3 regions of the Pseudobacter sp. genome follow, and region 1 is predicted to be linked to each of the others. Evidence: riboswitches for the same ligand, from Rfam matches in the RefSeq annotation. Region 1 holds a riboswitch; each other region holds the start of a gene.

Region 1 (12,928 bases):
TTTCAATGCCTTGCTTCTCCTGTCAGCTTGCTGGCTGGGAAGAAAATAGAAAAATATTTTTCGTTCCACCCCTTATCCTTCCTTTTTCATGCGTCCATTAAACAGCGCGAAGCGCTACCGATGTAAATATGGGTCCACAAGACTTTAGAAAAATGATTGCCGCCTGGCTGGATGGCTCTCTCGATCAGGAGGGCAGGAAGCTGCTTTCCAAACTGCTGATGCAGTCTGAATTCCAGGAGGAACTGGATAAGATAATGCAGGAGCAACAGCTGAAGGGGTATGCGATGCAGGAGGGTTTTGAAGATGCTTACCAGCGGATGCGCTCAACACTGCAAACCCGCGTGGGCAATAGGACTTCATATTTCAGAAGATACTGGTGGAGCGCTGCAGCAGCCCTGGTGTTGCTGATTGCCGGCACCTGGTATTTCGCCGGTGAAACAAAAAAGGAAGGGACTGCTCATGCTGAACAGTCAACAATAGCAGTTATCCAGCCCGGACAGGAGGGAGCTACACTCACCCTGGCCGATGGAACGAAAGTGCTGCTGGATACCCTGGGCAATGGCATATTTGCCAATCAGAACGGCGCAGCATTGTACCTGCAGAACGGACAGCTTGAATATAAAAATACCGGTGAAGAAAATGAAAAGGAAACATTCAATACGCTGGCAACACCCAAAGGCAGACAGTTCAGGATCATGCTCCCGGATGGCACTGTGGCCTGGCTGAACGCGGCCAGTTCTATCAGGTACCCTACTAGGTTCGCGAAAAATATCCGTAGGGTGGATATTACAGGAGAAGTGTATTTCGAAGCTGCGCCTGCAACAGAACAGGGCAGGAGAGTTCCTTTTTTAGTGAATGCTGATAACAGGTTTGAAGTGGAAGTGCTGGGCACTCACTTCAATGTGAATGCGTATGAAGATGAACCTTTGCTGAACACTACCTTGCTTGAAGGGAAAGTGGCTGTAACAGGCACACGCACCAAACAGAAAGTATTGCTGGAGCCCGGGCAGCAGGCTTCCCTCCAAAAGAAGCCAGCCGCAAAAGAACTCAGCGTAAGAAAAGCAGCCACTGGAAAAGTGATGGCCTGGAAGAATGGTGTGTTTGATTTTGAAGATGCCAGGCTGGATGAAGTGATGCGTCAGTTGAAAAGATGGTACGATATAGATGTGAAGTATGAAGCCGGCGTGCCCGATATTGAATTTGTTGGAAAAATGACCAGGGATATACCCTTGAATGGTCTGCTTATAGCATTGGAGAAATCAAATGTGCATTTCCGCCTCGAAGGAAGAACACTTGTGGTAACTCCCTGATACAATATTATACTTATCCGCCTTTCCTCCTATGTATAATGAAAAGCCGGAATCGATTGGCCTCGGTTCCGGCAACGTTTCAGCTGATCCTAAAAGGTTTCGCAACCACTTTTATTTACAACCAAAACAGTTCACAAGTTATGCAAAAAACTGCTAATGGTTGCCTGTATCTCCGTGCCCTGAACGGATGCAGGCTGCCTGCACAAATCTCTAAAGTGATGAGGCTGCTACCTATTTTCCTGTTCACTGCCCTGGTTTCGGCGCATGCCACCGGCACTGCCCAGTCCGTTACCATCTCCGGCAGGGACATGACCCTGAAACAGGTTTTCTCTGTGATCGAGCAACAAACCGGTTATGTGTTGTTCAGCAATAAAGAGCTGTTGGCCGATGCCGGAAAGGTTTCCCTGTCCATTGCTGATATGCCCCTACAGCAGGCGCTGGGCCTGATCCTGAAAGATCAACGGCTGAATTATATGATCCAGGGAAAAACCATCATTCTTTCGCGCAAAGCATTACCCCCTCCGCAGCCTGAATTACTGATCCTGCAGGTAGCACCGCCCATCACGGGGAAGGTCACTGATATGGATGGTATTCAGATGCCGGGCGTGAATATCCAGATCAAAGGTTCCGGAAAAGGCGTGGTATCCGGTGCCGATGGGAATTTTTCAATAACCGTCAACGAAGGCGATGTACTGCTCTTCTCTTTTGTAGGATATGCGCCGCGCGAGGTAACTGTTACTGCCGCCATGCTCAAAGGCCAAGTGCCACTGACAGTGAAGCTGAGCCCGGCCAACACCAAACTGGATGAAGTGGCGGTGGTGGTGAATACGGGTTATCAGCAGATCTCCCGCGAGAGAATGACCGGGTCTTACTCTTCCGTACAAACCAAAAGACTGGAAGGTAAACTGCAGCCCAGTCTGCTCACTGCACTGGAAGGACAGGCCGCCGGTGTTGCCATCACCAAGGGCGGTAAGGTGGAAGTGCGTGGCAGGTCCACCTTCCTGGGCAATGGAGAACCCCTGGTAGTGGTAGACGGGTTTCCTGTTACGGGTGGACTTGAATCCATCAATATCGATAATATCGAGACCTTCACTGTGCTGAAAGATGCCGTGGCCGCCTCTATTTACGGCGCCCGCTCCTCAAACGGCGTAATAGTGATCACCACTAAATCTGCGAAGAAAGGTAAACTGCAACTAAGCTATAAGGGCAGCACCGGGCTTACAGAACGCCCCCGCCTGTCTTACCTCAATAAGACCAGTGCGGCTGATTACGTGGATGCAGAGATCGCCAATTATAACAGTGATGCGGCCACCGTAAGGGATGACTATAATTACTACACCAGTTACGGCCGTGTAACACAATTGCTGGTAATGCATGAAGATGGGCTGATCACGGATGATGAATTGAATACAGAACTGGATAAACTACGCGGGAACAATACCATGGACCAGCTGGAGCGCCACCTGTTCAGAAACAGGTTCACGCAGCAGCATAATTTATCCATTTCTTCCAGCACCGATAAAAGTGCCACCAATGCTGCCATCCGCTACATCACCAACCAGAATAATATGCAGCATAGCAGCGACAACAGGTTGATACTCGATCTGAAAAACGACTGGAAGCCGCTGAACGGTGTAACGGTAAAGCTTTTCTCCAATATCAATTTCAGCTCCAGTAAGTCACCCATGAACACAGCGGATGATGTAACGGACTTCACCACCTGGAGCATCATGAGGCCTTATTACAACCTTGTTGACCAGTCCGGTAATCCGCAGGACATTCCCGCAGTAAGGCCTGAGATACTGGATCTGTATGCAGATTATGGTAACAGGTATGGCGGTCTCAAGAATATGGGTTTTAATCCTCTGAACGATCAGGCCCTTGAAACTACGAGGAACCAGAACTACCTCACAAGGCTGGGTGCCAGCGTATCCGTGAACATTATTGACGGGCTGAATGCTGAAGTGGGTGGTGTCTGGAGCAGGGGAAGCGGACTGTTGCGAAGCATCCGCGATGTGAACTCATTCTATGTAAGAAGTCAGTACAATGCTTCCTCCTCGAGGGCAACTCCCGGCAAACACTATCTGCCTGATGGAGGCATCATTTATGAAACCCGCAACCAGAGCGAGTCTTACACTTTGAGGGCGCAGGCCAATTATGGAAAGACATTCAATAAACTGCACCGTATTTCGGTTATTGCAGGCGGTGAGATAAACAAAGACGTGCTGGATAATAATATCTCTCCTGCCAGACCGGGTTATAACGATCAGGCAGGATCTGTTCAGCCTTTCAATTATATTGATTATAACAGCTATGCTTATTCGGCCGACTGGCTGTTCGGTGACGACTATGCCACATTGCCTAACGGATCATATCAGTTCCGCGATAACAGGTTCGTGTCTGTATATTCAAATGGTTCCTACGAATATGATAACCGCTTCATCCTGAGTGGCAGCATCCGGATGGACCAGGCCAATACCTTCGGCACCGATCCGCGCTACAGGTACAGGCCTAACTGGTCTGTGGGTGGCACTTACAAACTGGGACAGGAATCATTCTTCCATGTACCCTGGATCGATAAGCTGAACATTCGCGGCTCTTATGGTATCAATGGGAATATCTCACTGACTGAAGGACCTTATCTGCTGGTAGCACCGGGAGCCTATTCCCCGATCTCCGGCGGTATACCCTATACCATATCATCATTGCCCAATAATTCACTCCGCTGGGAGCGCACGCTGATCACTAATGTGGGAACGGATATGAGCTTGTTCGGGAACAGGCTCAACCTTACGCTTGATTTCTACAATAAGCTCAGCAAAGACCTCTTCTCGCCTGACTTCATCGATCCTACCTATGGCAGGTTCTCCGTTACACGGAATGCAGGTGCAGCCAGGAATACAGGTATCGAGCTTTCCCTGGAATCCGATGTGATCAGGAATAAGGATTTCGGCTGGAATGTGTACTTTATTGGAAGCTACAATAAAAGTAAGGTACAGGAGTTCAATTTCGATTATCCCAGTACCGGCTTCCTGACGTATAGTGCTGCCGCTCCCAATGCAATTCTGGGCAACAACGCAGGTGCTGTATTGAAACAAGGCTATCCCCTGGATGCCATCTTTGCTTACCGTTTTGCCGGACTCGATGATACGGGAACGCCACAGTATTATACGGAAGAAAAAGGTAAAGTGTACGGAAATGAAGTAACGGTAAAAGATATGGTGTATGCAGGAACGGCCAGACCGAAATTTGTATTGAGCCTTACCAACAGTTTCACTTACCAGCGCTTTGATGTAAGCTTCATGTTCATCTCCCAGCTCGGGGGAGTGTTCCGCAGGGATGCATTCAACGGTAACAATATCGATCACAAGGATGTTGGCCAGCGCTGGCGCAAACCAGGTGATGAACTGACCACTATCTATCCCAAATTATCTGCATTCAGCTCGGATGCCTGGTATTTCCCTTATTCAGATGTTCTGGTGGAAAAAGCAGACTTCATGAAGCTGAGGGACGTTACGGTGTCTTACAGGCTCGATAATAAGATCTGGGGCAATACAGGTCTCAACAGCGCACGGATCTATTTTCAGGGCCGCAACCTCTGGACGGTGAAAGCCAATAATGTGGGTATCGACCCTGAAGCCATCGAGCAGGGGCTCAATGCCACCGTTGTCAGAAGACTGCCGCTGATGCCTGAATTCTACATCGGATTTTCCGTAAACCTGTAAACTAACTATCATGCTTATTCGAAATATATCTATATTCATTGTCAGCGCCATTATGATCAGTTCCTGTAAGAAGTACCTGGACGTTAAGCCCAAAGGAAAACTGATCCCGGTAACAGTGGCGGATTACGATCATTTGCTCGACAATACCAATCTCATGGAATCCAATTTCCTCGACCAGAACAAAGGCGCCAGCCTGTCCGGGCTGGGAGATAATATCGAGATCACGGAAGGGCAGGCAAAAGTGGGGTATGTACTTGCCAGTCACCCCAACCTGGAACGGTATTATGCACATGTTTACCGTCAGCCGTACAAAGACCCGAACCTCCAGGATTATTTCTGGAGCAATGGTGTGTTAGGTATCTATCCGCAGATATCCTATTTCAACAACGTGATAGAAGGGATCCGTGGCATTGCCGGTAAGGCGGCTGAAGAAGAAGCCATGGGAAGAAGGTCCGTTGCACAGGCGCTGGTGGCAAGGGCCTGGTGTTATTTCAACGCCAATGGCGTATACGGGCCGGTCTACAAACCCGGAACGGCCAATGCCACCAAAACCATTCCTTACGTGGTAAGTCCAGATATCAACGTGCGTATTCCCGATCTCTCCACTTCCGGGGAAGTGGTGAACAGGGTGCTGCATGATCTGTACGCTGCGCTGCCTGATCTGCCTGAAAGATCCACCTGGCCTTCAAGAGCCGGCAAAGCAGCCGGTTATGCCATGCTCGCTTATTGTCATTTGTTCACCCAACGATACGACAGCGTGGAGTATTATTCAGATCTGGCCTGGAATGCAGGAGCAGCAGGCAATCCGGCGAATGTGCTTTACAACTACAACCAGTTCTCCTGGAGCACTGCCAATCCCATTACCAGCCCTATAATATCTGCGCAGGATACCAGGCTGCTCCTGGTAAACAACCGTGAAATGCTGTTCTACCGGGGAACCGATAAAGATGCAGGGATCGCCAGCCAGCTTTCGTATCCTTCCGCAGCTTTGATGGCCTTGTATGATCAGGCGAATGACCTGCGCTGGAAATTTTTCTATATCAATGCGCCCGGATATAAAACAAACCTTGGCGGAGGTTATGATGATGGTACACGAATCAGTAATTACCGCTTCCGGAAAATGAAACTGACAGAAGGATTTTCATGGCCCGAAGTATTGCTCATGCGCGCTGAAGCGTATGCCAGGAATAATAAACTTTCACTGGCCATTGCCGACCTCAATACGCTGCGCAAATTCAGGCTGCTGACCGGAACTCCTGATCTGACTACAGGCACACAGGACCAGGTGATCCAATGGGTGCTGGAAGAAAGAAGAAGAGAACTGCCGGTAGGTGGACTGAAAAGATTCATGGACCTCAAACGTTTCACATTGGATGCAGGAAAGCCCTGGTCCCAATCACAGATCACACATACTGTAGGCGGACAAACCTATACTGGCACCATCGACTCAAGGGATTTTATATTCCCTATTTCAAATGTGGTGCTGAAGTTCAATCCCAACTGGGGGATTTCGTTGGAAAACCGCCCGTTTTAATCATTAATGTACTACTATGAAAAAGTTGATCGTTGCAATAGTGCTGACGGGACTGTTGACTAACCTGGCTGCACAAACGAAAATTGTCATCAAAGGGATCGTAAAAGGTGATACGAAGGGATACAATAAGATCTATTATTTCGGAGACAATGTGAAAGAAGATTCTGTTGTAATGAAGGATGGCGCATTTACCATCAGTATCCCATGGGAGCCTGGTGTTGTGCCTTTCCTGTATTCTGAATATGATTCCAGGACCATGCAGGGGCCACCGGCTTTTCAGCTGGTGCCAGACGGGTCAGGCGTCATTTACCTGAAAGTGGCGGATATCACCAAAGGGATGTTTTCCGGTACTGTCAGCGGGAACAGAACTGCAGTGGCTTTCCATAAATTTGAAACAGGCAACAGGAAACTGAATGAAGAGATCAAAGCAGCGCTCGAAAAACGTTTTCCTCAGTCCGGCAAAAACGACACTAACAGAATAAAAGCGCTTGTGCAGCTGAAGCGGGAGAAAGTGCTTCCTTATGTGACCAGGTTTGTAGAAGCAAATGCCTCCTCCTACATTGGCGCTTATGTGTTGAGCCGTTATCAGAATATGCTCACTACAGCAGATCTCGAAAGGTTATACTACAAGCTCAGTCCTGCTCAACAGGCATCGGTACCGGGTAAGCCGGTGGGTGATCACCTGAATGGACTCAAGCTGGCTGCTATTGGCAACGAGGTAATTGACTTCACTTTACCAACGCCGGAAGGGGACAGTATTTCTTTCAGCAGTCTTAAAGGTAAATACCTGCTGATCGATTTCTGGAGCAGTTGGTGCGGGCCGTGTAAAGCTTCTTTCCCGCACATGAAAGCCGTATACAAAAAATACGGCGGTGAAAAATTTGAGATCCTCGGCATTTCCATCGATGAAGTGAGATCAGCCTGGCTGAAAGAGCTCAATAACCAGCAGCTTCCCTGGCCCCAGGTGCTGGATACGAAGAAGGTGTATATAAGTGGTTTTGGCGTAACTGGTGTTCCTACTGCCTTCCTGGTTGGTCCGGATGGTAAGATCCTTATGAAGGAGATCGGTTTCGATAAGAACGGGAACGGACAGATAGAAAAAAAGCTGAAAGAATTGTTTGAGCAATAGAGATTGAAAGTATTGCTATGAAAACGAAGAGGCTGTATCATTGATTTGATACAGCCTCGCTTTTTTAATTCAATCTTTCAAACACTAAATATTTAAACGATCCCGGCCAGCTCCAGGCTTTTCTTCTTGAGCTTCCTGATCTCCACATCTTCAATAATGGGGTCAGGTGCCAGTACCAGGGATGTATTATTTTCCCTCCACCAGTTATTGCTGCGCAGTTCCTGGAATGCCACTACGCCCACCAGGTATTTGCGGTCGGTTTCAGCATGCCATTCTTCGATCCACTCGAACTTGTCTTTGGGGATGAATTTCCAGTCGTCGAAGCTCACATACACGCGAACATAGAAGTCGTTGGTGAGCTCCTGCGGCGTATGGTGGTAGAGTTTCTTGTATTCGTATTTGTATTGGTAACGGAGCGCTGACAGGTCGCTCAGTACTGCAGATGCAGTAGGGAAGCTGCCTGCGCCTTTTCCGTAGAAGAATTGTTTGTCGGAGAATCCGCTTTCGATCACCACCCCATTGTATTCATTCTTTACAAAGGCCAGGTGGTCGTCGTGTTTGATGAACTGTGGCAATACGAATGCGGCCACTTTACCATTCTGGAGTTTCTGTGCCTGTGCCACCAGTTTGATATCGTAATGTTTCTCGCGGGCAACATTGGCGTCTCCTGCCTGGATGTTCTGGATGCCGTTAAATACGATATTATCGGGATGCTCGATAATGCCATAAGCATGAGTGAGCAGGAAGGCCCATTTGTTGACGGCGTCATAACCTTCCACATCCAGTTTGGGATCGGTTTCGGCAAAGCCGAGTTGTTGTGCCAGGATGAGCGCATCGCGGAAGTTCAGGTTCTCCTCGAACATTTTGGTGAGGATGAAATTGGTGGAACCGTTCACGATGGCTTTGATAGAGTGGAGGAGGTCATTGTCGTAATACTCTTCCAGGTTGCGGATCACGGGGATAGACGCACAGGCGGCGGCTTCGCAGAGGAAGGAGCGGTCTGTTTGTTTCTGCAGTTCCAGCAGTTCGGGCAGGTGCTCAGCAATCATTTTCTTGCTGGCGCTCACCACATCCTTTCCGTTCTTCAGGGCAGTGGAAACAATATTGAATGCATTCTCTGATTCATTGATCACTTCCACGATCACATTGATCTCGGGGTCGTTCAGCAGAACATCTTTATCCGTAGTGAACAGAGAATCTGGTGCGTTGCGTTTCTTTCCGGGGTTCTTGATACAGACTTTCTTTATGCTGGCTTTCAGAGATGGTGTCTGCTGAAGCACTTTATAAAGTCCTTCGCCTACTACACCAAAACCGAATAAGCCGATCGTCAGTTGCTTATGTGCGTCCATCGTTGATGATTATATATTGATAGTTGATTTGATATCGTTACATGGTTACTTCCCATTCGTCTTCAATGAGCTTCCAGTCATTGAAGGACTCATTGCCGCCGCGGATCTTCCAGTCAGAATCGATGGTCAGTTTGGAACTGATGCCACCCCTGGGGTTGCAGATCATTACGAGGCGCATTCGCGTTGGCTCGTAAGCTGCCTGGAGATCATCATAAATGATATTGATCAGCCGCTCATAGGAAGCAACGATATTGCGCAACTGGAAGATGTATTGCTTGAGTGATTTCAGTTCTATCACTTTCTTTCCGGGGTAGAAGGTGAGGTAGATCACGGCAAAGTCCGGTTGCTCTTTAACACCGAGGAATGTGAATTCCGGGATCTTGATCTTTATCTCGTACGCCTGGTCTGTAGGGTTCGGGATACCTTTCAAAATGCTACGGTCTATGTCTTTGTACGTTTTTAAAACTTCTGTGCTCATATACTTGGCTTAACAGGCAATTGTTTGCTTGCCTGTGTTGATTTTTTCCAGTTTGGCTGCGCTTGTATTGAATGCCTGTTCAAGGTCGCTGATCAGGTCCTGTACGTCTTCCAGGCCAAGGCTGAGCCTGATGAGACTGTCTGAAACACCCGCCGCCTGGCGCTTTTCAGCGGGGATGGATTTATGCGTCATGCTGGCGGGGTGGCTCACGAGGCTCTTGATGCCTCCAAGGCTTTCTGCCAGTTTGAAGAGCTGTGTGGAAGTTACCAGTGCAGTGGCTGCATCGATATGATCGGCCTTCAGCGAGAAACTCACGATGCCACCGAATCCTTTGGATTGTTTTTTCGCCACCTCATGGTTGGGGTGGGAAGCCAGTCCGGGATAATATACTTTATCAACGGCAGGATGCTGCTCCAGGAATTTGGCGATGGTGAGTGCGCTCTCACAATGCTGACGGAGGCGCAGGTGCAGCGTTTCGATGCCGCGGATCACCAGCCAGCTGTCGAATGGCCCGAGGATATTACCTGTTGCATTCTGAAAGAATTTGATCCTTGCTCCGAGCTCGGGGTCTTTGGTTACAACGAGGCCTGCAATGAGATCACTGTGGCCGCCGAGATACTTGGTGGCGGAATGCACCACGATGTCTGCTCCGAGGAGCAGGGGCTGCTGCAGGGCAGGAGTGGCGAAGGTATTGTCTACACAGAGCCAACAATTACTGGCCTTTGCGATTTTAGCGATGGCCTGAATGTCTGAGATCTTCAGTGTTGGATTGGTGGGTGTTTCCAGCCAGATCAGTTTGGTATTGGGCGTGATGGCGTTGAATACTTTTTCGGGATCGGTTGTGTCCACAAAATTGATCTTTACGCCAAACTGTGCATACACCTGTGTAAAGAGGCGGTAAGCGCCGCCATAGATATCATCTACCGCCACGATCTCATCGCCTGTTTTAAGGAGTTTGGCAACGGCATCGATGGCTGCGAGGCCTGATGCGAATGCGAGGCCTGTGGAGCCGCCTTCGAGCTGAGCGATGAGAGTTTCCAGTGTGGCGCGCGTGGGATTGCCACTGCGTGCATAATCATAGCCTTTGTTCACACCCGGTGCTTCCTGCACAAAGGTGGAGGTCTGATAGATAGGTACTGATACAGCTCCGGTCAACGGATCAACGGGAATGCTGTGAATGAGTTGTGTTGTCGCTTGCATGATAAACAGTTTTTGTGATGAGTGCTGATGAATGTGTTTTTTTCAGTGCGCACCATCGTTGATGATTGTGATTAAACAGTGTTCTGCGACAGCCATTATCAAGAGTGGAAAACGATCGGGAGAGTTGTTCTGCGCGGCTGCGGAGGCTGGCAAGCTTTCCTGCAGGGGCAAAAAAAAACTCTTCCGATAGTCAGGAAGAGCTTTTCAATATGTTTTGAAGGCGTATTGTTTGAAGCTATTATCTGACTTATCAGTCCGCTGTTAAGCGGTGGTATTGGCACCTTTTCCTCTGTTTTTGTAAACGGAGAATAGGTTGTCAAGGCTTCATCGGGCCATTTCCCTCTGCCTTTCTTGATAAGAGATGTAAAAAGAACTGGTGCAAAGATAATCAGCAATCTGATATAAACAAAAAAACCTGGAAACCGGAGTTTCCAGGCCTATAATAACGGCGGAAAAGAGACCGTTTAGAATCTGTATCCTACAGAAACACCGAAACCGGTATTCTTGGTTTTGCCTTCAGGCTTTTCTCCCTCGAATTTCGGGGCGAGATTGAGCATGCCTAACTGGGCATTGAGTTGAACAGAGAATTTGCTGGCGAACTCGTACCCGAACAGCAGGTTACCACCGGCGTCGATACGTTTCATCGGAACTTTACCTACGTAATCAGCAGCTTTTGCATCGTTCGTGAATTTGATATCGGCTTCGCCGTCATCACCTTTAAACTTGCCTGTTACGCCGATACCTACGTAAGGTCCCACACCCATCAGGAGTTTGCCCTGACCCAGGTCAGCTTTGTAGAGGAAGTTAACAGGAACTTCAATATAGCCGATGTTTGCTTTTACGTCACCGGAACCTTCCAGTTTTGCGCCTTTGGTGCTGAAAAGCACACCTGGCTGAAGGAAGAACTCGTCAGCAAGAGGAATTTCAGCATTCACTCCAACATTGAATCCGGTTTTGAGTTTGTTATTGTATTTATCGCCACTTGCATCTTCACCTGTCAGATTCTGAAAGTTTACACCTGCACGAACACCAAAAGTGGTTTTGTTCTGTGCCTGCGCTGCACCTGCCATCAGAGCTAAGATTGCGCTAAGAGCCAAAAATTTCCTTTTCATTTGCTTGGTTTTTGTTTAAGAATTGGTTTGTTTTTAAGGGTTGTTTATGATTACTGATTTGCTTCTTTCTTAGCCTCATTCTTCATTTTCTCATTGGCTGTGATCAGGAAGTTAACGCGACGGTTCTGTGCGCGGCCTTCGTCTGTATCATTGGTTGCAACCGGAGCTGATTCGCCATAACCTTTTGTAGTTACACGTCCGCTTGCAACACCATTCCTGGTGAGGTAACCAGCTACTGAAGTAGCTCTTCTCTGAGACAGCTGCATATTGTACTCATCGGTACCCCTGCTGTCTGTGTGGCCCTGAACCTCGATATTGGTATCAGGATAATCTTTCAGGATGGCAACCAGCTTTTTCAGACTTGCTTCTGTTGAAGGAGTCAGGTCAGCTTTGTCGTAACCAAACAGTACTGCATTCTTATCTGCAAACTCAACAACGATACCTTCGCCTACACGCTCAACGGTGGCTCCGGGTACTTCGTTCTTGATCTCAGATGCCTGTTTGTCCATTTTTTTTCCGATCACAGTACCAGTAACACCACCCACTGCGGCCCCGATGATGGCGCCCAGTGCCGTATTCCCTGCCGCTTTACCGATCACCGCACCTACTGCGGCGCCGCCGGCCGTTCCGATTACTGCTCCTTTTTGTGTTTTGTTCATGCTGCTGCAGCCTGCTAAAATCACAGATACTGCCATAATTCCTGTCAGGGTGTTTTTAAGTTGTTTCATAAACTTTTTTTTAAATGTAAATCAAGGTAAACTTCCAATGAACTGATTGTTCGCTAATTATTCAGAGCAGGCTAAACGAGGTCACAAAACTCATTAAAATTAGCAATACTACATACAGTAGAATATCCACCTGATCTTGAAAACTCATCCTTGCCTTTTCAATTTTTATACCACAATAGCATTCTGGTACCTATCTCATTGACAATGAGCTTGAAAAAGTAGTTGGAGTTCTACAACTTTTCCGGTCTGCTTTTGTTCTTATCTTTGATGTTTCCCCGGTGTGGACTGCGATTTGTGTAATTCTCTCAATAAAATGCAGCCCGGAAACAAATTTAAACACACCCTCTGCAATTATGGCAAATG
Region 2 (5,992 bases), on a different contig from region 1:
CTCAACCGGTTCAAGAGGTTGAGGTGCTCCCAGTCGCCCAGGTAGATATGTTGCGAAGTGATCTCCGTATTGAAGGCCCATTTTTTGGCGATGGGGAATTCGCGGCCGATACCGTACCCAAAGCCCCAGGCTTTATCGAGCGTATCATTCCCATAACCCACACTAACACTGGCCAGCAGGATGCTGTACAGTTTGCTGTTACCCGTTTTAAAAGCGCCATTGAAAGGCATGGCGTCATTGGTAAATAAACTGAGTTTATGATATCCCTTGAAAATGATATTGATCAGACCGATGCTGTAGCCATCGGAGGTATCAGCAATATTCACGAGACCTATCTGAACGCCTTTCAGTTTTTTGGTGTAATTGAGTATGGAAGAGACCTGTATGCCGTTCAAGGTACCGCCATTCACGTTACCCAGACCGCTGACCTGAGCTCCCTGCATATGACGTCCGTTCAGGTTCAGTAATCCGCTGATCTGCGCTCCCTTCATGTCTTTCCAGTTCACGTTCACATTGCCTGCCAGCTGTGCGCCCAGGGTATAGCCTCTTGAGAAATTACCCCAGCCTGCGATCTGTGCACCGGTAAAGGCATTGCCTGCCACATTGTAATTGCCGCTGCCCTGCATGCCGGAGAAAGCCTTACCCACAAAGTTGGCAAAGCCGCTGAGCTGAGCCCCTTTGAAAGTGCCGCCGGTATGGTTATAGATCCCACCGATCTGCCAGCCTTTCACATTACGCTTCACAAAATTGCCGATGCCACCCACCTGGAATCCATTTACACTATCCAGCACCGTATTGTGGATGCCGCCGATCTGCACGCCGTTAAAGCTGGCTCCATCTATATTGAGCAAGCCTCCGATCTGCACAAAACGCACGTCTTTTTTATCGATATTGAAAAGCCCGCCCAACTCAAAACCGTTCACACCTCCGGAATACCCCCCAAGAATATTGAAAGAGAAATTATTGATTACCTGGCTGTTCAGCTTCCCGTTTGAGCTCATGCCTGGTACAAACGACACCTGGTAAGGCCTCACGGTAAAGAACTTCCGGAGATTGAGGGTCTGGATCTGCTGCATGGTACTGAGCAGGAACTTACCCATGGAAGTTTTCTCCACCATCACGGAATCCGTTTTTCGGTAGGTATAAAGCCAGTGCGTACTGTCCGGCCCATGCACGGCCACCACAATGGAATCAGGCGCCTGAAAGGTATAAGGGCCAATGATAGTGGTCTGATCAGAGATCTCCACCGGCATGATGGTGATGCTCAGTTGCTGGTTGTACTTTGGGCGAACGGTAATGGTAGTGTCTTCGTAATATTGTTTACTAACGGTGATGCTTGCCTGCTTATATTTACCCTTCAGCTTCAGTTTGAAGAATCCATCCGTATTGGTCTGCGCATAAGCGAGCTGGTCTTTCTCAAATACACTGGCATTCACAACACGGTCACCCGTCTGATCGTCAAAAATATAACCACTTACATAGTACTGGCTTTCCTCGCTCACGGTCTGCGTGGTCACCAGCGGCACCTGGATGGGCCTGCGGCGGATGATGATATAGTTACCGCTTTCCTTGAACTCATACCCCTCATTGAAAAGGGTATTGAGAATATAACCTACAGACCTGCTCTGCACATTGAATGTAACCAGGCTGTCCTTACGGAGTATATTACTGTTATATGAGAAATAAAAATTTGCCTTATTACTCAGGATCTCCAGTACATGGGCCAGTTGCTGGCGATTCACTTCCAGCGTAACGATGCGGTTCAGCGGCGTCTGTGCTACACCTGACTGATAAAGGAAAAGAAAAAAAAGAAGGAACAAAGCGCAAAGGCCTTTCTTTTTCACATTGGTTATTGTTGTCATGCTGCTGCTATACTATGCCTATTTCAGGATGATGAGAGAATCCTTTTTACTTAAGTTTATCTGCGGAAATGTTTCCTGTATAACATTCAATACTTCTTCTAGAGGCACATTATAAAAGGGAACATCGATCTCGAGGCTTTTCAGGGCAGGATTTTCTATAACGATATTTACGTTGTAAGCTTCATTGAGCACCTGCACCAGTTTCCAGAGCGGCGTATTGTCGCAGACAATTTCGCGGGTACGGTAGAATTTATAGAACTGATCCGTTACCGGTTCCTTGGTGAGCGCAGAATCATTTGCTTCGATCTCCAGTTTTTCTCTCTGTTTCAGCTGCACTGATTTTGAATCATGCTCCACTTTCACCAGTCCGCTCTCCACAATCACTTCCGTTTTTCCATTGGCACTTTTTACATTGAAGCTGGTTCCCAGTACAGTGATGGTCACATCATTGATGGTAACGATGAAGGGTTTTGATATATCCGGTTTCACCTGGAAGAAGGCTTCCCCGTTGAGTTTTACATTTCGTTTATTTCCTTTGAATTCAGCCGCATAGGAAATGGATGAATTCCTGTTGAGTGTAATAACAGAGCCATCGGGCAGGGTTTCCGCCTTTGCTTCAGCGGTGGCGGCCAGTACCACCTGCTTGCTGTTACTGTTACGGAAAGGCACCAGGATATAATACAGCAAAGCGGCAACGCCCACCAGCATGATCACAGCAGCGGCCACGCGGGTATCATACCATTTTTTGCGAACAGGTTTCACCACGGTCATCACCGGGATATCCTGCTCACCCGAGACCCGCTGCTGAAAGCGTTTCCAGGCATCGTTCTCATCCGCTTCGGTTGTAACAGCCAGTTCCTGGCTCCGGTCCCAGATGAATTTGAACTGTTCAAAATACTGCCGATGCTCCGGATCTGCATCTATCCAGTGCTCCACCTCACGGCGCTCACTGGCAGAAGCCTCATCCAGCAGGAATTTCACCAGCAGGTCATCGCTCATATTGTAAAATTCGGCATTCAATCAGTTTTCGTTTTAGAGGTTGGTCAGGATTATCAATAACAAAGGCAGGAAGTCCACCAGTTTGCTGCGCAGCAACTTCAAGGCCTTCCCCATCTGGTTTTCTACTGTTTTGATGGAGATACCCAGTTTGTTGGCTATCTCCTGGTACTTGAGCTCTTCAAAACGGCTCATCTGGAAAATGGTGCGGCACTGTTCAGGCAACTCACTCATCGCTTTCCTCAGGTTCTGTTCAAGGTCGCCCAATAATATTTTTTTGGATGCAGTTTCTGTATGTTGCTGGTTCATCTGGTAAGTGGCATGCGCCTGATAGGCCATTTTCACTTTCTGATGTTTGATGTAATTCAGGCTTTCATTGTAAACAGCCCTGTAGAGGTAGGCAGTGAGGGAGGTCTCTATATCCAGCTGTCCTTTTCTTTCCCAGATCTTGCAGAATACATTCTGGACCATCTCTTCGGCAGCCATATCGTCTTTAACGATGGTATAGGCATAAGAGTGCAGGCTCTTAAAATGACTTTTAAAAACTTTCTCAAATGCCGTTCCCAGCAGATGGGTTGAACCTGCTTCTGTTACTGCCATTCGTAGACTTTGTGTTCTGGCTCCAAATATAACTGCTTCGCCCAATTGACCTTTAGGATATATGACAACCGGAAAATGGTTTACCCCTATGGCAGCATATAAGTTTGAACAAAAAATAATGCGGCAACATCAAAATGATTGGGACTCAACATCTTCTATCTTGCTTTTTACATAGTTGAGGTACTTATCCCGGGCCAGGATGGCGGCAAAGAGGCCGTCGTGCGAGGAGCTTGCCCTGAATGGATTGGTAGCGGTATGGCTCCGGTAAGCCTGCATCGTGGATGTGGCGTTACGGGCTGCGCGTACAAAATAGACTTCGTCCATTTCCGTATTGCCGGTCTTGAAATACTGGTAGATTTCTTCGTTTTCCCGGAGGAATTTTTCGGCATGACGCAATTCCTTTTCCCAGAAATTACGGACCTCGTGGAGGTCGCTCCCGGATTCGGGATGAAAGAGTGTGGCCTTATAAACCAGGGCATAATATTCCAGCATCCCGGTAAAGGCAGGTTTAACCGTTTTGAAGAACCAGATCTCATCATGGAGAGACCTGAACTGACGGTGATTCAACAATTCCAGTAAGGCATTCCAGTTTCGTTCACAAGTTTGAAAACAGCATTCGATCTGCTCCTTTTCGGTATCATGCCGCTTACCACAGTCATCCATCTCAACCAGCATCTGTTCATACAGTTGACGATATTGTTCTTTCATAGCTAAGACAGTTAAAGCAATTCCTGCCAATGTTGCGTTCGTAACATGTATTACCCTGACCAAAGTGTAATACTCCAACAACTGTCCTCTAAACTGTAGTAAAAAAAAGCAGGGAAAGTAAAAACAATCCCTGGTTAGACCAAACGGTCACATGAGAAAATCTACTATTAAACAAACTTTACTTTGCAGCGCCAGTACTGGGTTTCAGAGATAGGCGCAAACAAAAAAGCTCACCTGATTTACGTCAGATGAGCTTCAATTATATAGGAATGCCCGTTACAGGCATTGTCTTTCTTGAAAGCTATACTCTGACTTATCTATCCCCTTTCAGGGGCAGGAATTGGCACCTTTTCCATCAGTTTTACAAACGACGATGCATTAAGTTTGCTCTGATGGAAGGTTGTCAAGGCGTCATCGGGCCCGTTTCCCTCTGCCTTTCTTGATAAGTTATTCCTTAGAACGTGGCAAATATATACAGTCTTATCCTATCAACATATACTTGCCCGAATATTTTTTTATTGTGTTTCTACTACACTTAATTACCGAACCTGTTACACCAGATATCCGAAGAGCGTATCATCCTTGTTCAACTCGGTGTAATTGATCTGAAACAACTGCATTTTCTGCAGCAACGCCTCATAATCCGCACGGTTCCGCAACTCTATACCTACCAACGCGGGCCCGGTTTCCTTATTGTGTTTCTGATAATATTCAAAGCGGGTGATATCGTCTTCCGGTCCCAGTACATCATTCACAAATTCCTTCAGTGCGCCAGGTCTCTGGGCAAAGCGGATGAGGAAGTAATGCTTCAGCCCTTCATACTGCAGGCTCCGCTCCTTGATCTCCTGCATCCGGTCGATATCATTGTTGCTGCCACTTACCACACAAACAACTGTCTTGCCTTTGATCTGTGCAGCATAATCATCCAGGGCAGCGATACTCAATGCGCCTGCGGGTTCCACCACAATCGCATCTTCATTGTACAATTTCAGGATGGTGGAGCATACCTTTCCTTCGGGCACCAGGTGCATTTCATTCAGCACTTCGCGGCAGAGTTCGAAGGTGATATCTCCTACCCTTTTCACGGCAGCTCCATCCACAAATCTTTCGATATTGTCGAGCGTCACCGGGTGACCTGCTTCCAGCGCGCGTTTCATACTGGGCGCGCCTTCCGGCTCAAGGCCAATGATCTTTGTTTTGGGAGAATAGGTTTTGAAATAGGATCCAACGCCGGCACTGAGGCCGCCGCCGCCAACGGGCACAAAGAGATAATCGATATCACTCTGGTCTTCCAGGATCTCCACGCCTACAGTGCCCTGGCCTTCGATGATCCGGAGATCGTCAAACGGAGGGATGAAGGTCATGTTATTGGCTGCTGTGAATGCGCGTGCAGCTGCAGCGCAGTCGTCGAATGTATCTCCCACCAGCCTCACTTCAATGCTGTCTTCCCCGAACATCCTGGTCTGGGTGACTTTCTGGTTGGGAGTAATGATGGGCATGAACACCACACCTTTTGCATTCAGTCTTTTGCAGGAGAAGGCAAAGCCCTGGGCATGATTACCGGCACTGGCGCAGACAACACCTTTGGACAGTTCCTCCGGAGAGAGGCTGCTCATCATATTGTAGGCCCCGCGCAGTTTGTAGGAGCGCACCACCTGGAGGTCTTCCCGTTTGAGAAAAATCTGCGCATCATACTTACGGCTAAGTGTATGCGAATACTGAAGTGGCGTTCTGTTCACCACTTTGCGAAGCCTCATGGCCGCTTTATGAAACTCGAGACCTGTCATCAGGTTGCTTGCTGTGCTCATTGTATTGTTGCCCTTTTT
Region 3 (12,928 bases), on a different contig from region 1:
CCCTCGCACACGTAGCATCCAAAGAAGGTATCATCTGTGTGGAGAACATCGCATACAACGAGAAGAAATACAATCACCAGCCTGAGGCTATCGATTATAACAACGTTCCCGGTTGTACCTATTGCACTCCTGAGATCGCATCAGTGGGTTACACGGAAAAGCAGGCCAAAGAAGCCGGATACGAGATCAAAGTGGGTAAATTCCCGCTCAGCGCTTCCGGTAAAGCTTCTGCTGCCGGTCATACTGAAGGTTTCGTAAAAGTGATCTTCGATGCCAAATACGGCGAGTGGCTGGGTACCCATATGATCGGTTACAACGTAACTGAAATGATCATCGAAACCGTGGTAGGCCGTAAACTGGAAACCACTTATCATGAAGTACTCAACAGCATCCACCCTCACCCGACAATCAGCGAGAGCGTGAAAGATGCCATTGAAGTTGCTTATGGCGAAGCCATCCACCTTTAATAGTTTAATAGTATTATAAGGGAAGCCGCTCCGGAATGGGGCGGCTTTTTTGTTGTGAAAGATTTGATAATGTGGGATGAAGAGGTTGTATGTTTTGAAGGCAATCAATATTTTGGAAATCTTTGATAAAATGAAGATCATAAACCGGTAAGCAGAGCGTTTATCGTAGTGACAGCTTAGCCATAACCCGAACAACCTATCACCATGATCAACAAACCCACCATCCTCCTGATCGCAGTGGCATTCATCGCCTGCAATAAAATAAAATCAGGCAATGAACTGCAGGATAAAGAAACAGCGTATATCCGCAGTCTCGGGTTGTTGCAGGACCAGGAACAGATCATAAAATTCTACTCCAATTACAAATTCAAAAACGCCGGAAATTTCTTTACCAACAAACGAATCGCCAAATACTGGATCGATAAAAAAGACAGCTCGAAGAACGAGATCATCTTCGCTTATTATGATGATATACTCTCAATTGACTCCACTACCAACGTCCCTTCTTCCAACTGCCCGTATCTGCTGGTCACAAGAAAAGATAAATCACAATTCAAAGTTTTCGTGAATGGCAAGAAGCCTGTTGTAAATGCTTTCTTTACTGAAGCGATCAGGAAATGGGAAGAATCAATAAAACTGACCAGGCTATAAAAAGCCAGGGCTCCGGCGAACCCCGGCATAACCATCATAACAGGCAGGCTTAACCGTTAATTACATTCAGAAGAAAGTCCTTTCCGTTTTATTTCCTTTCAAAACCAGTACTTCAACAGTAGCTACCCCGGGCACAATGTCGAGATCATATTTTCTCAGAGCGGCTCTGTATTCTTCTGCTGAATTACAGTAAGGGAGCCTGATATTGACTGTTCCATCATACTGCGTTTCATCCACTATCAGTTTGTTGGCAAAAGCTCCCCGGTGCGAAGTAGTATTCCATAAGAAATTGTAGAATACTTCATGAGCAGGACCCTCATATCTTACGAATGCCTTTCCTTCAATCATAGTTACCTGTTTGTATTTATTGGTATCCTTCAGTTTGTCTACAGTTGACGTACGTACTATTTTCAGGCAGGGAACAGACCTTTTTTCTATAGCACCTGCGAACCCGGCTACAGTGCTGAAATACTTGTTCAGGTCTTCCAGCGCCATCTTTCTCTGGTCAGCTTCTGATACACTTAACGGAACGATCTGTTCATAAGAGTACTTCGTTTTCCTGTAGGTTTCATCTGTGATCTCCCCGTTATAGTAAGGAGGATAAACACCGAGTATGGAAGGATCAGGCATATCCACTACTATATTTTTGCCGGCAATGATCTTCTTGTTGCCCTTAAAAGTATCCCGCAGAAAATACCAGTAGATCTCGGCGGCATCAATATTGATCGTGCTATTGCGGCGTGTGCCGGCAATGCTGTCGATCTCATTCGTAACACCGGTTCCGTAGGCACTGGCAATATTGGGATCAAATACACTGAAGTTGGAATTGAATTTTACAGACTTCCCGCCATTTGCATTGGCAGAAACGGCATAGGCCACTTCAGGCTTGTACAGGCGTGCATTGTCAGGAACAAAACTGATCTCCTTTCCTGCCAGCAATTCTTCTATCTTCTTTGAATGAGTGTTTTGATTGATGCCCCTCAAACGGATCATCCCTTTCCCATCGATCCAGACATGATAACCGATCTCTCCACGTGAAGGAAAGAGTTTTTTGAATACGGGATTGATCACCATAGGTAAGGAGGATGGTACTGTTTCATCATGGCCTTTGTTCTTTTTCAAAATCTCAAGCCACTTTTTGATGGATTCAGGCGACTCATCCGCATTCACCAGCAGGAACTGGATTTTGTCGCCGAACTTTTTCTGTAATTCAGCTCCATGCGGAAACCCTTCGATACAGGCGGAACAATTGGTAGTCCAGAAATCGAGAATGAGCAATTTGCCTTTCAGATCGGAGATCTTTGTTTTTCCGGTAATGCCATTGTACGCTTCTCCTTTGTGGTTGAGCACAGTACCGAGCTCAATATCGGGCATCATGCTTCCTGCATCTACTTCAGTTAATGATTGTTGGGCGTTCGTGTACAGACATGCAATCAGTATCGCTCCCAATACAAGGAACTTGCTTTTCATAAATCGCGTTTATTATATGGTGAATTAAATGACTATCTGGGGTTCTGCGGCCAGCTGTTCATATTCATAACTTCCAGCGGCACGAGGAATACCCAACGGTAATCGTTTGGAGGCAAAGTGTAGGTCCTGTTGTTTATTTTTCTTGTAAGTGTGATATTGGCACCTTCAAGATTGAGCCTGCGCAGGTCAGACCAGCGCGTTCCGCGGAATATCAGTTCTTTGCGGCGCTCCTGCAAAATGAGCTGAAGCGCTGCCGTGGCATCTGTGGCCATAAAGGGAGTGAAGGTTGCAGCATCCCATCTTTTTTCCATCAGGCTATTCAGATCCTGCATAGCTTCGAATGCTTTGCCGGCACGCGCATAACATTCTGCACGGATGAGATACATTTCATCGGTGGCAACACCTGCATAATGAGAAAAATCCTCGAACGCATAACTGCCCTTGAACCGGTGTGTTCCATCAGGATTCTCTTCAAAAAAGATCGGTTTCCTCAGATCACCATCTTCATAAGAATCATAGAGCGTAGAATCCACATAGGTTTCAGGATAACAGGCAATGCTTTCTTTCAGTACATAATGAGCGATCTCCGGATTGGAGACACCGAAAGGAGCACGCATAACTTTATCTACCGTATTGTAATCAACCAGGGTTGATTTGATAGCGAGGTATTTATCAGCATATATACCTGCATTGGGGTAATCTCCCATAGCCAGGTAAGCACGGGCAAGCATTCCCAATGCCGTTGTCTTATCGATCTTATCAGGGGTTGGCCTTCCCACAGACAACTTATCGGCTGCTTCTTTCAGGTCAGTGATGATCCTCTCGTAAGTCTCTCCCACCGTGGATCTTGGTGTAGTGGCTTCCACATCTGCAACCATCCGCAAAGGAAGTCCGGGTAGGGAAACAGTAGTAGTGTGATAAGGTGGGCAGTAAACCTGCGCAAGGTCAAAAAAGAAGAATGCCCGATGGCATAAGGCCTGCGCTTTGATCTGATCACGCTCTTGCTGGGAGCCGCCTTTTACCTTGTCAAGTTCCTGTAATACAACATTGAAGGGATAGATCCTTTGAAAGTTATTCGCCCAGTCAATTGTTACGCCGGGATCTTCCCATGTATACACTTCCTGCTGACCACCCCAGAGATTGGGATATCTGCCTTCACTAATATAATACTCGTCACCGGCATCATTAGACATAGCGCCGCAGATGCCCCAGAGATAACTGTTGTTGAGGATCGCCTGAAGGTCTTTCAGGGAAGAAATGGCAGACCTGGATTGATCAGATTTCACATCCAGGTATTTGCTGCACGAAATGTTCAATAACAGAATTGTAACAAGAAATATCAATGCCTTTGAACGGGTATAACAATTCATAAGAACTGATTATGAAAATGATTTAAAAATTGAGGGAAAGCCTTGCAGACCATTGCCTGCCCGGCAGGTTATCACTCTGCGTGAATCCATAGTCCGGTATTTTGCCCAGTCCGGAAGCAGTGTACAGAAGGAGATTCAATCTGCTTGCATAGATATCCAGGTCAAAACTCTTTATCGATAATTTCGCCGGCAGCTTATTCACCCAATGATAACTCAGACTCACATTATCGATGAATACATGATCCGCTCTGACTACATTCACGGTGGAATTGGCAAAGAATGTTTCCCTGTAATAATTTCCACTGTAATCGAATGAAGGGATATTAGTGAATTGCTCATCCCCCGGAGCCTTCCATCTTTGGAGGTAATCCGCATGATAATTGGTTAACCTGGCATAGGAAATGGTAGGCTTCCTGTAATAGTAACCTCCCTTGTACATGATGTTGAAAGCAAGTGTAAAACTGCGGTATGAAAAACTATTCATGATATTGCCGAAATAACGTGGCGTGGAGCTGCCAACAAATACCTGGTGCTGTGCGGAGTCCTGGGTAATCTGCAGATAGTCTTTGCTGATCTCTTTATTTAAATATCCTCTTGGATCACCATTGTCGGGGTCAAGGCCGGCCCATTCATAGGCATAAAGGGGCACCATGATCTGACCACGGATGAAACCCGGTGCGCCCACCAGTGCACGTTGATCAAGGAGGTATTTTGTAACTACCGTTTTCAGGGTGGTGAAGTTGAAAGTGGAATTCCATTTGAAATTCCTGGATACAATATTTCGTGAGTTCAGGGTTAGCTCCACGCCCTTGCTGGTGATGATACCTGAATTCTTGGTAACGCCCTGCAGTCCGGTGGTTGGGTCCACTTTTACATCCGCCAGCAAATCCGTAGCCACTTTCCTGTACCACTCAACTGATCCGTTGATCCTTCCGGTCTTGAACAGACTGAACTGCAGCAGCAGATTAAGCTGACCTACTTTTTCCCAACGCAGGTCAGGGTTGGGTGGCGTGGATACATAGGCGTAAGGGTTACCGTACATATTCGAGCTGTTGTAACTGATGGTGGCAAAAGCAGGAACATCACTGCTGGCATTACCTGAAAATCCGTAGGTAACCTTGGCAACAAGGGAAGGCAGCCAGCTCAACCGGTAAAATGCCTCCTCGCTGATATTCCATCTTGCGCCTACTGACCAGAAAGGCTTCCATTTGTTGTTGGTCTTGATCCCGAAAATATTTGCTCCATCCCTTCTTGCGCTTGCATATAAATTATACCTGCTCCGGTAAGTATAGGATAAATTGGCTGCGAGCGAAACACTCCTGTCCGTTCCTGCTTCCATACGCTGATTGGGTTGGATGGTACTGGTCCCTCCAAGGTATAACGGGAAGTAGCTTCGAAAATCCATTCTGTTATTGTAGGTAAGGTTGGCCTCATCATAACCGTACACTCGGTAGAGATCTTTTGTCCGGTTCACGGAACTGGCTTCCGCACTTACAAGAGCATCCAGATCATGTTCGCCAGCCCTCCTGGCAAAGTTCAGCATGCCACGGATCTGCTGGCCTTTCAGGAAGGAATTATCCAGTTCCAGGATTCCACCCATAGGGATAGCGCTGACATAGGTATTGGGATCAGTGTACCTGTTGATCAGGTCACGGGTGGAATAGGTATTCAAATCATCCAGCGTCCTGGTCCTGTTGATGGTGTTGGAATACTGGTAATTGATCCCGGCTGAAAGCCAGCTGGTCACTTTTATCTTTGTGCCCATCCCTATCTGTATGCCATTACTGACCTGGGTGGAGTTCATCCTGTTCAATTCATCCAACGGTACTTCCACCCAGTTGAGAAGGCGACCACCCCCTACCGTATCCAGAAAAGATTTCCGGTAGGTGGTATATATAGGCAGATGATTGCCCTCTTCATCAGCCAGTCTGTCGTACGCAAGCGATCCGTTTCCGCCCGGACCGGGAAACCTGTCTTTTCCATAAGCATAGTTCATATCGGCGAAGATCTCCACTCCATTTGTTGGTTTCATTACCAGATTGGTAGATACTGTATGCCTCACGGTACCATTGTCGCCACGGTACTGAAACTGTGAGGCATTGGACCCGAGAGAAAGCTTGAACCCTACCAGGTTACCGGATCCGCTGACAGTCAGGAAATGGTCCCTGTTCACAGTAGACCTGAAATAATATTTTTCCCGGTCGCTGCGCAGATCATGATTACGCAAGCTGTTCAGTTGCTCTTCCGCTTCTTCAGGTGAGATCAGGCCTTTTCTCCGCTTGTCCATGATCTCCGCCGCAGGGGTAAGTGTGAAAGCATAAATCGTATTGAGTATGCCATCGAAATACCCCCTGCTGAATTTATCTTCTTCAATGGCAATGGCATCTGCACTGGATATCCGGGGGAAATAATATACATCCGGTACTTCCTGAAAAATGATGCTGCTATTGAAGTTTACGGTCAGTGGCTTGTTGAGGGACGCCTTCTTGGTGGTGATAACGATCACCCCATTGCCTGCCCTGGAGCCCCATATAGAAGTGGCAGCCGCATCCTTCAATATGGTAACATTTTGTATATCGTTCGGATTAATATTATTGATATCTCCTACAAACGGGAAATTGTCAAGAATGATCAGCGGGTTCATCTTCATGAGCCCGTTCTTGTCAACTGATTGTCCGCCAAAATTGCTGGGTCCTCTCAGTTCTATCTGCGGCGTTCCCAGGTCTCTGTAAAAAAGGAGTCCGTTGGTAATGCCGTTCAACCTGTTGAACAGCGTAGCCCCCACCTGACGGTGGAACAATGCACTGTCTACGGTGATCACTGACCCAACGTAACGTTCGGGCTTTATTTGCTGGTATCCTGTGCTGATCACGATAGTATCGGATATGGTTATGCGCGGTTGCATAATTATCCGAAGCGATCCTTCATCATTCACTGTTATCTCCTGCTGGATATAACCCACATAGGAGATCACCAGTACATCGCCTTTTACGGCGCCGATCTCAAATCGGCCTTTTTCATCGCTGACCACGGATACTCCGGATCTTTTCATTCTGATGGTGGCTCCTACCAGCGGCTGGTTATTGGGGCCTGTCACTTCGCCGGTGACCACCCTGTTTACTTCATCGCGTGAAAGCAACTGAAGCAGGTCCACAAAAGGAAGAGATGGGTCTTTTTCATTTTCGGTCTTCTTTTCCAGCACTATCGTATTCTGCCGGATATAGAAATTAACGGGCAAGTCTTTGAGCAGTTCCTGCATGAATGTATTCAACGGAACATTCTTTTTATGAATGTTAACCGGTTTTGCATTGTTCAGCAGATTGGAATTGTAGATAGTCAGATAGCCTGTCTGTTTTTCCACTTCCTGAAGTATTTTCTCCAGTGGCACATTCCGGCCGGAATAAGTGATAGTTTGAGAAACTCCCTTTCCGTGGGCAGAGAGCAGGGCTACAGTCAGGAGTATCAAAGTTAATTTCATAACCATGATCGTTTTGGTTGCCAGCCTTGATCTGCGTGGTGCATAAGCAGTAATTGCACCAACAGCAGATGGCCGGAAAAGCGCGCCATTTTGCATACTTTTGCAGTGTTCGGGTTAATAAATAAGCTGTATTCTCTCGGAATAATTGATTAGGGATTAGCCCGCAACACCTGCCGCCGCGTCTAGACCACGTGGCGGTTTCTGTTAAGGCTGATCCTCACCGGTACTAAGTGATCATCGGAATGAGTTTAAGTGAAGAATTCTGTTTCAGCAGGCCGCGGCGTTATTGAGTTATCACCAGTTTCCGGTTTTGCAACTCTGCACGAATGCCCAGGGCTTTCAATATGAACAAGGCTTCAGATAATTTGAGATTCTTTCCCATCTTTCCACTGATCCTTTCCGTGGGGATGCCTTGTGGAAATTCGAGTTCCACATCATACCATCGGGCCAGTTGCCTCAGTACTATGATGGGGTCTGTTTCATGGAAGGTGAAAGCTCCGTTTTTCCACGAAACTGTTTGCACAGGGTCCTGGGTATTTTCAAGCACCAGCTTATTTTCAGCATTTACATCTTCCCTGTTTGCCCTGATCAGCCTGGCGCGCTGACCCGGCTTCAGCAATAGTTTCTGTTTACCGCTTACCACCCTCACAGAGCCTTCAAGCAATGTTGTACTGATGCTCTTTTCCTCTTTGTAAGCATTGATATTGAAATTGGTGCCCAAAACTTCCACCTTCATATCACCAACTGAGACCTCAAAAGGTTTGGCGGCATTCTTCGCCACTTCAAAATACGCTTCACCTGTGATCTCTACAGAGCGGGTTTTTCCGGAAAATCCAACAGGGAACCGGATAGAAGACCCCGCATTCAGCCATACCATACTTCCATCAGCAAGCACCAGCGAATAATCCCGTCCCACAGGTGTACGAATAGTATTGATGATATTTCCACCCACTCCGGGATCAGGTTGCACGTAACGCAGCGTGGTGCCATCTTTCCGGATAGTTACATTCCCTTCAATGGTCACAGGTCCCGTGGATGAATCATCAAGTATGATCTGCTTGCCATTTGCGAGCGTGAGCACAGCGCCAGCCCGGCCGGGCATCATATCCTGTACCTCCGGGGTTATTACCAGCGGCTTATCCTGCCGGTTGCTCATTTCATAGATACCGATACCTGCCAGTATCAGCAGACCGATGGATGCCGCAGCTGCATAGTGCAGCCACCTTTTCCGCTTCAGCGGGCCTGCAACAACTGTTGCTTTTCCCGAACGGACAATGGCCTGAAAGATCTCTTCAGCCTTTCCTTCCCGCTGGAGATACACAATTTCCTCCTCTTCGAAACAGGCTTCGAGAACCTCGTCCATTCCAGCTCCCTCCTTACTGTCGATCCATACCATCAACTGGTGCACCTCCTCGCCGGAGGCAGTTCCATCAATGTATTTTCTGATGAGCGACCCCAGCAACTTTTCGTCTTCTTTCATGGTAAGAAAATCAGTGATTAATTGGCCCGGAGTCTACCGGACCATGATAAGACGATGGTAATTCCAACTGGTATTACCGGATCCATAAAATTTATTGGATATTTTTTTCTGCCAGGAACATCAGTAACAGCACCAACAGGCCGGAGTGATGATAAGTGCTGAGATATTCCCTGATGGAATTCAATGCACGGGTAAGATGCACTTTCACCGTATTTTCAGAAAGTTTCAGTTCCCTGGCGATCTCATCCCGCTTCATCCCCTGTATCCTGCTCATTTCAAAAATGGTCCGCTGCTGAGGTGAGAGCTTACCTAACGCCTGTTGCAGGGCATTTGCAAGCTCTTTGTTCTGCAACAGGTCAGGAGAAACAGCCGTACTGTCCTGTTTGAGATATAGCAGTTCCTTCCGGGCAACCTGTTCCCGGGCAATTTTCCTCAACGCGTCTATAAAAAGATTCCGTGCTATCCGGTGAAGCCAGCCACTGAAGTGCTGAACATGTTGGAGCGAGTTGCGATTGGCCCATAACTTCATGAAAACTTCCTGCACTATTTCATCCGCTTTGTCTTCCGACTTTGTCAATTGAACAGCGAATGAATATATTTTCTCCCTGTAACGGTCATACAATTCGCGGAAAGCGATCTCATCGCCATCAGCTACTCTTTGCAGGAGCAATTCTTCTTCAGGGTGCAGTTTACTAGTCATTGTTAGGGCCCTAAAAATAAGGAAAATGAAATAATTGAATTTAAAATTGCAGAATGGAGGGTACATCCATCATCGACGTATCAGGCCCGGCAAGGCTTTCAGCGGGCAGTTCACACCAATTCATAAAATCCTTTACGCTTACTCCGCAACCTTTACCAGATAAGTTTGTTCAATTCAGCACCGCATTTCAACACTGCGATCATTGAATATGACCACTCAAAAATCTTTCAGGCAAACATTACCCTACTTTTTTGGTAGACTAACTTATGCTTTCTATATTTGCATCCTCAAACAACAGTTCTTTCACAACAACTTATCCAGAACAGACCGAGGGAAAGGCCCTTTGACGTCTTGGCAACCTGTACAAACCCATAGTATAAGGTGCTGATTCCTGCTCCTGAAAAGGAGAAAGATGAGGTAGTTGAATACTCCTGCATATCTGTTTACTTTCCATTGCATCGTTTTCTGGCTGATTGTTGTCTATTTAAAAGTCACACTGAAATGAAACATGTTTTTTTCCCGCTGCCCTCAATTTGCACAACACCCCTGAGCATGCAATACCGTTGTTGTTGCTGCTGTATGGGATAGGTTACCACCCATCTCAATAAAACACTAAGTAAAAAACTGACGCATCCCTAACGGGATTGCACAACCGCTGATATGCATAAAAAAGGCATAACACCGGAAAGGGATTATCATGTCTACTATTAATTCTACATACACATGTTTAAAAAAAATGTAACGCTCCTGCTGGCCCTACTCGTCAGCATCGGGCTATATGCACAAAAAAGGACCCTCCAGGGTGTTGTGATGACTGCTGAAAGCAAACAACCCCTCGAAGGGGCAACCATTACGCTGGGTAAAACCTCCGGTATCACCACCACTGATGCGCAGGGGAAATTCCAGCTGGAATTACCTGAAGGAAAAGGAGTGCTCTCCATCTCCTTTGTTGGAAGGGAGACCATTGAAGTGGATGTAAAATCTGATAACAATATCACCGTTTTACTGAAGGCTTCCAACTCCACCCTCGAAGAAGTGGTGGCCGTTGCCTATACCACTGTAAAGCGCTCGGGATATCCGGGAGCTGTCAGCGTGATCAGTTCAGACAAACTCAACAACAGGCTCACTCCCAACCTCACCAATGCCCTGCAGGGGCTTGCGCCGGGTATACAGACCACTTCCGCAAACGGACAGCCTGGTAATAGTTCCGCCATCCGCATCCGGGGCGTAGGTTCTATCAATGCTTCCAGCGCACCGCTCTTTGTGATCGACGGTGCCCCTTATGATGGCGACATCAATGCACTCGATCCCGCAGATATCGCCTCCGTGAGCATCCTGAAAGATGCCGCTGCCGCCAACCTTTACGGATCACGCGCCGCCAACGGCGTGATCATCATCACCACCAAACAGGGAAGAAAAGGAGAAGACATTGCCGTAAATGCAACGGTCAACCAGGGATGGAGCAGCCGCGCAACGAAAGACTACGACAAGATCGGCACCAACCAATACTTTGAACTCTACTGGGAAGCCCTCCGCAATAAAGCCCTCAGCAACGGCCAGACAGCAGCACAGGCTGCACAAACAGCTTCTGACCGCCTGGTTACGGATCTTGCCATCAACCCTTACGGCTCCGCATTTCCCAAACCCGTTGGCACAGACGGTAAACTGGTGGCAGGCGCTACCCCGCTCTGGAATGACGACTGGGAAGAAGCCATGCTGCAACCCGCAAAATATACACAGGCACAACTGAATATCAGCGGCGGTTCCGACAGAACCACCTATTATATAGGTACCGGTTATACGAATAATGAAGGCGCTTACCTGGGATCAGGTTTCAAACGCTATAACTTCAGGAGCAACCTCACCATCCAGGCTAAAAAATGGCTGAAAGCAGGATTGAACCTGAACGCAAGCTCCACTGAACAGGACTATCCCACTTCCTCCGATTCCAAACAGGCAAATGTGGTCCTGTTCGGAAGAACCATCCCCAGCTTTTACCCCATCTACCAGCGCAATGCTGATGGCAGTTACAAGCTGGACCCGATCACAGGTGAAGTTCAATACGATTACGGCGCATACAGGCCCAATGCAGCTTTACCACGCTACAACCTCATCGGTTCACAGCCGCTGAACAAATCACGCTACACACGCGAGAACGTATCAGCCAGAACCTTCCTCGAAGCCGAGATCATACACAACCTGAAAGTAAAGACCAGCTTTAACCTGGACTATATCAACTCCAATTCACATTTCTACACCAACCCACTGGTAGGTGAAGATGCCCAGATCGGAGGAACGGTGAGCAAAAGCAATACGCGCTTCCTCAGCTTCACCTTCAACAATATCGCTACCTACGATATCAATCTGCAATCAGGTCATCACCTGAACCTGCTGGCAGGACAGGAGTTCTACAAACTGGAGACCGGCGACCTCAGCGGCAGCAGACAGAAATTTGCACTGGCCGATCTCTATGAGCCCGTTGCCGCTTCACAGCTGAACGACTTCACCGGTACCTCCGATGAATACGCCAAACTCAGCTACTTCGGACAGGCACAGTACAACTATCTCGGAAAATATTTCGCAACGGCATCTATCCGCCGCGACGGCAGCAGCCGCTTTTCTCCTGACTCGCGCTGGGGTACCTTCTGGTCTGCAGGCGCCAGCTGGCGTTTGTCTGAAGAGGAGTTCCTTAAATCAGTGAACTGGCTCAGCTCCCTTACACTCAAGGCCAGCTACGGTTCTTCCGGTAACGACGCCCTCTCCGGTTATTACAATTACCTGGCGCTCTTTGCCATCAAGAACAACCTTGGCAACGGTGGTGTGATCACCTCCAGGCTCCCTACTCCCAAGCTCAAATGGGAAAGCAACCTGGTGCTGAACACAGGAGCAGATTTCGGTTTCTTTAAAAATCGCTTATACGGTACCGTTAACTATTATATCAGGACCAGCAAGGACCTGCTTTATGGCAGACCGATGGCAGGTTCCACCGGTTTCACTTCCATCAGCGCCAATATCGGAAAGCTCCGCAACAGCGGTGTTGAAGTAGAGCTGAATGGAGTGGCTGTCAGCAATAAGGACTGGAGATGGGTGGTTGGCGTAAACTTCGCGCACAACAAGAATGAGATCCTGGAACTGCCACAGAAAGAGATCATCAGCGGCACCAAGCGCCTGGCTGTTGGAGGCTCTATCTACGATTTCTATATCCGCGAGTGGGCTGGTGTTGATCCCACCACAGGAAACCCGCAATGGTACAAGACAGGAGCCGATGGCAAGAAAGAAACCACCAGCACTTTCAGTCAGGGTACCCTCTAT

What was found. Region 1 has a riboswitch for S-adenosylmethionine ahead of ACTHMC_RS26650 (trans-sulfuration enzyme family protein). Riboswitches for the same ligand answer to the same signal wherever they lie in the genome.
Region 2: it holds a riboswitch for S-adenosylmethionine, as region 1 does, so the genes downstream of both, ACTHMC_RS05750 (RteC domain-containing protein) here and ACTHMC_RS26650 (trans-sulfuration enzyme family protein) in region 1, are expected to answer to the same signal.
Region 3: it holds a riboswitch for S-adenosylmethionine, as region 1 does, so the genes downstream of both, ACTHMC_RS27715 (SusC/RagA family TonB-linked outer membrane protein) here and ACTHMC_RS26650 (trans-sulfuration enzyme family protein) in region 1, are expected to answer to the same signal.

What each region holds. Positions count from the first base shown of each region.
Region 1 covers NZ_JBQCGW010000300.1:70,803-83,730, forward strand. Annotated here, with positions in the region: gene ACTHMC_RS26615 (RNA polymerase sigma-70 factor) at 1-49, shown strand, start outside; gene ACTHMC_RS26620 (FecR family protein) at 129-1,310, shown strand; gene ACTHMC_RS26625 (SusC/RagA family TonB-linked outer membrane protein) at 1,451-5,035, shown strand; gene ACTHMC_RS26630 (RagB/SusD family nutrient uptake outer membrane protein) at 5,046-6,569, shown strand; gene ACTHMC_RS26635 (TlpA family protein disulfide reductase) at 6,586-7,698, shown strand; gene ACTHMC_RS26640 (homoserine dehydrogenase) at 7,791-9,047, opposite strand; gene queF (preQ(1) synthase) at 9,085-9,525, opposite strand; gene ACTHMC_RS26650 (trans-sulfuration enzyme family protein) at 9,535-10,725, opposite strand; SAM riboswitch class I at 10,970-11,086, opposite strand; gene ACTHMC_RS26655 (porin family protein) at 11,190-11,837, opposite strand; gene ACTHMC_RS26660 (OmpA family protein) at 11,888-12,565, opposite strand.
Region 2 covers NZ_JBQCGW010000059.1:321-6,312, forward strand. Annotated here, with positions in the region: gene ACTHMC_RS05735 (LA_2272 family surface repeat-containing protein) at 1-1,862, opposite strand, end outside; gene ACTHMC_RS05740 (FecR domain-containing protein) at 1,881-2,882, opposite strand; gene ACTHMC_RS05745 (RNA polymerase sigma-70 factor) at 2,895-3,458, opposite strand; gene ACTHMC_RS05750 (RteC domain-containing protein) at 3,588-4,166, opposite strand; SAM riboswitch class I at 4,477-4,615, opposite strand; gene ilvA (threonine ammonia-lyase) at 4,718-5,974, opposite strand.
Region 3 covers NZ_JBQCGW010000309.1:8,097-21,024, forward strand. Annotated here, with positions in the region: gene lpdA (dihydrolipoyl dehydrogenase) at 1-467, shown strand, start outside; gene ACTHMC_RS27685 (hypothetical protein) at 672-1,118, shown strand; gene ACTHMC_RS27690 (TlpA family protein disulfide reductase) at 1,185-2,588, opposite strand; gene ACTHMC_RS27695 (RagB/SusD family nutrient uptake outer membrane protein) at 2,621-3,874, opposite strand; gene ACTHMC_RS27700 (SusC/RagA family TonB-linked outer membrane protein) at 3,981-7,436, opposite strand; gene ACTHMC_RS27705 (FecR family protein) at 7,720-8,916, opposite strand; gene ACTHMC_RS27710 (RNA polymerase sigma factor) at 9,008-9,616, opposite strand; SAM riboswitch class I at 9,927-10,035, shown strand; gene ACTHMC_RS27715 (SusC/RagA family TonB-linked outer membrane protein) at 10,340-12,928, shown strand, end outside.